Longimicrobium sp.: one gene and its partner. Each later gene encodes a partner of the first gene's protein in a complex. Links are inferred from orthologs where the notes say so. Each region holds a gene or a part of one and is shown on either strand. Other genes may lie near its edges. The genes, in order: mnmE and mnmG.

What was found.
Region 2: the proteins of mnmE (region 1) and mnmG are in contact, whole or in part, in a solved structure (PDB 9HIP), measured with the Escherichia coli proteins. The link is inferred for Longimicrobium sp. from one-to-one orthologs.

Annotation. Positions count from the first base shown.
Region 1 is NZ_DATBNB010000537.1:417-3,680, reverse strand. The notes cover bases 260-3,211. They hold mnmE (tRNA uridine-5-carboxymethylaminomethyl(34) synthesis GTPase MnmE), read right to left. Parts: upstream 2,447-3,211; coding sequence 1,073-2,446; downstream 260-1,072. Other genes in these bases: VIB55_RS14745 (acylphosphatase), read left to right, coding at 649-924; VIB55_RS14750 (hypothetical protein), read left to right, coding at 260-644. In the rest of the region: more of VIB55_RS14750, read left to right, coding at 1-259. UniProt on the Escherichia coli protein: Exhibits a very high intrinsic GTPase hydrolysis rate. Involved in the addition of a carboxymethylaminomethyl (cmnm) group at the wobble position (U34) of certain tRNAs, forming tRNA-cmnm(5)s(2)U34.
Region 2 is NZ_DATBNB010000564.1:1,544-4,840, reverse strand. The notes cover bases 206-3,190. They hold mnmG (tRNA uridine-5-carboxymethylaminomethyl(34) synthesis enzyme MnmG), read left to right. Parts: upstream 206-754; coding sequence 755-2,626; downstream 2,627-3,190. Other genes in these bases: VIB55_RS15500 (AAA family ATPase), read left to right, coding at 2,969-3,190; VIB55_RS15510 (hypothetical protein), read right to left, coding at 206-602. Also shown: more of VIB55_RS15510, read right to left, coding at 1-205; more of VIB55_RS15500, read left to right, coding at 3,191-3,297. UniProt on the Escherichia coli protein: NAD-binding protein involved in the addition of a carboxymethylaminomethyl (cmnm) group at the wobble position (U34) of certain tRNAs, forming tRNA-cmnm(5)s(2)U34.

The DNA of each region.
Region 1 (3,264 bases):
TTGGCGGCGCGGCCGAGGCCATCCGCGACCGCGTGGGCGAGGGTGCCCGCAACCTGGCGGGCGAAGTGGGGCCGCGGGTGGCACGCGTGGCCAGCACCACCCGCGACCGCGCGAACCGCGCGATGGAGCAGCGCGGCCTGGTAGACCGCCTTCGCGACAACCCGCTGCCCATTCTGGGCGTGGCGTTCGCCATCGGCTTCGTGCTGGCGGCTCGGGACGACGACGACGATGACTACGGCACGTCGAAGGCGTCGCGCGCGCGGCGGGAGCTTCGCAGTGCCCTGATGGGCGGCATCAGCGCCGGCATTGCACAGGGCGCGCGCGGGTTCCTCAGCCAGACCAACAGCCAGGGCAGCGGCTTCCTGGCGGAGCTGATCGACGGCTTCATGGGTGGCCAGCAGGGCGGTGGCAGCCAGGGCGGATCGGCGGGGGGCTCCACCGGCCGTGCCGCGGGCAGCGGCGGTGGCTCGGGCGCTGGCAGCGGGGGCGGACGCACCGGCGGCTCGGCGGCTGGGGCCAGCGGTGGCGGGTCGGCGGGCGGATACGGCGGCTCGACGGCGGGTGCCAGCCGTGCCGGCACGTCCGGGTCGGGGGCTGGGAGCACGGGCGGGTCGCGTCCTCCCAGCCACCAGGAAGACCTCTGACGGGATGATCGAGGCCGGCTCTCGCGTGACCGGCCGGGTGCAGGGAGTGGGGTTCCGCTGGTGGACCCGCTCCCTCGCCAACCGGCTGGGTGTTTCCGGCACCGTCCGCAACTTGCCGGACGGTGCCGTCGTCGTCCACGCCCGTGCTTCCGAGGCGCGGCTGGATGAGTTGCGGGCGCAACTGGCGAAGGGCCCGCCCGGCGCCCTCGTCGACGCGGTGGAACCACTTCCATTCTCAGGGGATGGCTTCCGCGACGGTGAGTTCGCCATCATCCGCTGAATCCGAAGCTGCCCCGAAGAAAATCGGCTCGCGAGATTCGCGATTAACGAACGATCCCGATTTCGGGAATACTCTGGCTCGTCCCGCTGTCCCACGTGCGATAAAAGCGAATTTCGCGCGAATTTTCCGTCCGCCTGCGTGTCCGGGGCTACTTGCCCACGCAAAAGCTGCCGAAGACGCGATCGAGCACGTCGTCCACCGAGACCGCGCCCACCAGGTCCTCCAGCGCCCCCGCGCCCGCGCGAAGGTGCGTCGCCGCAAACTCCATCGGCACGTCGTCGTCCAGGGCAGCCAGAAAATCGCAGACCTCGTCGCGCGCCGTCCGCAACGCGCGCGCGTGGCGTTCGCGGGTGACCAGCGGCGCCTCTCCCGGCTCGCCGAGGATGCCGCCGAACGCCCGCCCCAGCAACGCCTGCCGAAGCTCTGGCAATCCATCCCCCGTCACCGCGGAGACGGCCACACACGGGATCGCGCCCGACGCGTCCGCCGGCGCGCTGCCGTATCGATCGCGCTTCGTCCGCACGAGCACCAGGCGGGCCGGGTCGACGCCTGCGACGAACGCCGCCTCGTCCTCCTCCATTTCCCGTCCCGCCTCCACGCAGAACAGCACCAGGTCCGCGGCGGCCAGGTACCGGCGCGCCACCTCGATCCCCATCCCCTCCACCGTGTCCACCGTCTCCCGCAACCCCGCCGTGTCGACCAGGCGGAACGGATAGCCGTCGATCGACACGGATGACTCCAACGCGTCGCGGGTCGTCCCGGGGATGTCGGTGACGATGGCGCGCTCCGTTCCGAGCAGTGCGTTGAACAGGGACGACTTGCCGGAGTTGGGGCGCCCGGCAAGCACCGTCAGCGCGCCTTCGCGCAGCAGCTCGCCCTCTGGCGCGGTGGCCAGCAGCGCATCGATCCTCCCGATGACGTCCCCAGCTGAGGCGCGGATGCGGGCTGGGGGAACGGGCGGCTCGTCTTCTTCGGGGAAGTCGATGGAGTAGGCGATCAGCGCCTCGGTGCCGATGATGGCCTCGCGCAGCTCCGCGATGCGCTTGGATAGGCCGCGCTCCATCTGGTGCACGGCCGCGCGGTGCAGGGCGCGCGAGCGACCATCGATCAGGTCGGCAACGGCCTCGGCCTGCAGCAGGTCCAGCTTGCCGTTCAGGTATGCGCGGCGGGTGAACTCGCCGGGCTCGGAAGTACGCGCGCCGGCGGCCAGGAGCGCATCGAGCACCAGCTGAGGGGTCAGCACGCCTCCGTGGGTGGCGATCTCCACCGTGTCCTCGCCGGTGTAGCTGGCCGGCGCGGCGAAGTAGGTCACCAAGCCGCGGTCCAGGAGTTCTCCCGTCTCGGGATGCCGAAGCGCCACCAAGCGCTGCACTCGCGGCGCGATGTCGCCTAAGGTGGGTGCGATGGCGCGGAGAATGTCGACCACACGGGGGCCGGACACGCGCAGCAGGGCCACGGCACCACGGCCCTGCGGCGTGGCGATGGCGGCAACGGTGTCGGCGGGGAAGGGGAGCGAGAGCATGGGGGATGATGGGGCGGGGCAGGGGCGCGCGAAAGGGAGGACCCTGGCCCCGACCACCCACGGGCGACTGAAGTCGCTGCAACAACCACACGAAGTCCGCCTGCGCGGGCTGGCCTGTTCTCGTGTGACGACGCCTGTGAGGCTCGCCCGGGGCTGTATGGCGGATCCCTCGGTCGCTGCGGTCCGGGATGCGCGGCCAGGCTGATCGTGGCCGCTCCGTCGGGATGACAGAGGCGCTCGGTCCATGCAAAAGCGCCCGCCCTCCACCAGGAGAGCGGGCGCTCTGATGACACCAGCGATGGCCTATCTGCGCTTCCGATTCGCCGGAATGCGCTTCAGCGCGTCGTGCTTGACCGCGACCTTCTGCTCGGCCTTGTGCTTTTCCGTCACGCGGCGGCGCTCGTTGGCGATCAGGATCTGCTGGGGGAACGAGGCGACGTTCGTGGATGCATAGTACAGGTTGAGCCCCGACGGCATGGCGAAGAAGAACATGCCCATCATCACCGGCATCATGTACATCATCATCCGCGTCTGCTCGTTCTGCTCCATCCCGCTGAGCTTGGTGCTCACCCACTGCAGCCCGAACATCGACACTACCAGGAACGCCGGCAGCAGGTACAGCGGATCGCGCAGCGACAGGTCGGGGAACCAGGCGAAGCTGGTGCCGCGGAACTCGATGGCGCTCTGGAACACGAAGAACAGCGTGATCATCACCGGCATGGGGATCAGCAGCGGAAGGCACCCCGACATCATCGACAGCGGATTGACCCCCAGCTCCTGGTACAGCGCCATCATCTCGGCGTTCATCTTCGCCGGAT
Region 2 (3,297 bases), on another replicon or contig:
GCGACGATGCCGCCCAGCTCGCGTTGCAGCGAGGTGGTGTCGTTGTCCCGCAGGTAGCGCGCGATGCTTTCCAGCGTGTCGGCCGCGGTGTGGCCGTACTGGTTGGCACGCTCGCCCACGCCCTTCTTGGGGATCAGCCCGGCGACGCTGTCGAGCTTCTCGGCCACGTTCTCCAGCTGCTCGGCCGCCTGCTCCAGCATCTGGTCGGCGCGCTCCTGCAGCTGCTCCACGCCGCTCACGCGGTTGGTGCCGCCCGTCGATCCACCGGTTCCGCTGGAGCCGGCCGATCCACTCAGGGTCGCGGCGCCGCCGCCCAGGCCCGATCCGCCGCTGCTGCTCGCAGAGCCAGTGGACGATCCGCCGCCGCTGCTCGCGCCGCCACCGGTGCTTCCGCCGCTGCTGCTCGCCCCAGTCGAGGAGCCACCGCTGCTGCCGGCACCGCCGGTCGATCCGCCGCTCGTCGATCCACCGCTGGTCGAGCCACCGCCGGTCGAGCCACCGCTGGAGGTGCTGCCCGTCGCGCCCAGCCCACCCGTGCTTCCGCCCGTCGAACCGAGGCCGGAGCCACTGCCCCCCGTCCCGGTATTCCGTTCGTCTTGCATCCTCATCCTCCCCGTTGCTGGTTCCCGTGTTGGGGTCGCCTCGGGGTGCAACACGTATGCCAAGGGTTGGTCCGCAGCAATGTTCCACGTGGAACACAGCCCTGCTCACGATGTACAGGACAGCGCCGCATCATCACACGCACGGGTAGAGAATGGAAACGCGCTACGACGTGATCGTCATCGGCGGGGGGCACGCCGGAGTGGAGGCCGCGGGAGCGGCCGCCCGCGTCGGCGCGCGCACGCTGCTGGTCACGCCCAACCTGGAAGGTATCGGCCAGATGAGCTGCAACCCCGCCATCGGGGGTGTGGCCAAGGGCACCGTCGTGCGCGAGGTAGATGCGCTGGGGGGCATCATGGGGATGGCGACCGACCGCTCGCGCATCCAGTTCCGCATGCTCAACCGTTCCAAGGGCCCCGCCGTGTGGGCGCCCCGTGCGCAGTGCGATCGCGGTTTGTACCCCCGCGCCGCGCGTGCACTGCTGGAGCGGAGCCCCGGCCTGCACTTCTTCCAGGGGATGGTCGGGTCGTTGCTGATGGATGGGCAGCGCGTCGCTGGAGTCCGCACCGAGGCGGGTTACGAGTTCCGCGCACCCTCGGTCGTCCTGACCGCGGGCACCTTTCTGCGCGGCCGTATCCACGTTGGCAAGTCGCCCTCGGTGCCTGCGGGGCGCGCCGGTGATCCGCCTTCCGTCTCCTTGGCCGAGCAGATGGAGGCGCTGGGGATGGAGGTGGCGCGCTTCAAGACGGGCACGCCGCCCCGCGTCGACGGCCGATCCGTGGACCTGGATGCGCTGGAGCTGCAGCCGGGCGAGACCCCCGAGTACCGTCTTTCGGTCTGGGAGCGCGCTCCCCTGCTGCCGCAGCTTCCCTGCTGGATCACCTGGACCGGTGAGCCGCTGCAGGAGATCATCCGTGGCAGCCTTCACGAGTCGGCCCTGTACGGCGGCGAGATCGCGGGCCGGGGGCCACGCTACTGCCCGTCCATCGAGGACAAGATCGTGAAGTTCCCCGACGCCGCGCGTCATCAGGTCTTTCTGGAGCCCGAGGGGTTGGACACCCACGAGCTGTACGTCAACGGCCTCTCCACTTCCCTTCCCGGCGAGGTGCAACTGCGGATGCTGCGCAGCATTCCCGGGATGCAGAACGTGCGGATGACCAAGGTGGGGTACGCCATCGAGTACGATTACTATCCTCCCCACCAGCTGCGTTCGACGCTGGAGTGCAAGGCGCTGGACGGGCTGTTCCTGGCGGGCCAGGTGAACGGGACCACCGGATATGAAGAAGCGGCCGGGCAGGGATTGCTCGCGGGAGCGAACGCTGCATTCGCGGCTCTGGACCGCGACCCGCTGATCCTGGAGCGGGACCAGGCATTCGTCGGCGTTCTCGTGGACGACCTGGTGACCAAGGGCACGGACGAGCCGTATCGCCTGTTCACCTCTCGGGCCGAGTTCCGGCTCACGCTTCGGCAGGACAACGCTCTTCAGCGTCTCGCGCCGATGGCTGCCAAACGCGGGCTGCTGACGGATGCGCAGATGGCTTCGCTGGATCGCCGGCTGCAGCTGGCGGAGCAGATGGATGGATGGCTGAGGTCTACGAACGCAGCGCCGGCGCAGGTGAACCCGATTCTGGAAGACGCGGGATCTCCCCCGCTCCGCGAGCCTACGCGTCTTTCGCTGCTGATCAAGCGGCCGAACGTTCCCGCGGCGGCACTGGTGGATGCGGTTGGCGGCGCGCCGGAGGCGGAGGCCCACGAGTTTGCGGACGCGCTGACCACGGCCGAGATGGAGCTTCGCTACGAGGGCTACCTGGTAAAGGAGCGCAACCGAGCCGATTCCCTGCGCCGGCAGGCGGACTTTGCCCTGCCCGCGGCGCTGGCGTACCCGGAGCTGCACTCACTCTCGTTCGAAGCGCGGCAGAAGCTGGACAGGATCCGCCCCGCCACGCTCGCGCAGGCGGGGCGGATCCCGGGCGTCAGTCCGAGCGACCTGCAGAACCTGGTGATGGAGGTTCGCAAGCGGGGGTGACGGCGCCAGATTCGTGCGGCTCACGCGTCGCAGCGACGGGCGCCCTCAACGAAACTGAAACTATTTCCGAATACCTGCCGAACAAATCCGGCTTCTCAGAATCGTTTATAGCTCACGAACGGGAACTTACGAGGGTGGTGCGTCGGCCGGGAGGCTGAAACGCGATAAAAACGATTCTCGCGCGAAACCCTCGCCTGTGTTCCACGTGGAACATCTCTGAAGCAGTGCGAGATGGCGGCTGCGTGGCGATTGTGCTCCCGCCCGGCTCATCTACTTCTTTCCACGCGCGCGCGCGCGTATATTGGCGAGCAGCATCCAACCCACCTCATCGTGAGGACGAGCGTGTCGCGCATCATCGCCATCGCGAACCAGAAGGGCGGCGTCGGCAAGACCACTACGGCCATCAACCTGGGCGCCTGCCTGGCCGTGGCCGAGAAAAAGACGCTCGTCATCGACATGGACCCGCAGGGCAACGCCACCAGCGGCTTGGGCATCGACAAGGAAGAGGTGCAGCGGTCCATCTACGACGTGCTCATCGAGGGGATGAAGGCCGACGAGGCGATCATCGGCAACGTCCACTTTCCGTACCTGGACGTGCTCCCCGCTACGCGCGACCTGGTGGGTGCCGAGGTGGAGCTGGTCAACCGCACCGGCCGCGAGAACATCCTTCG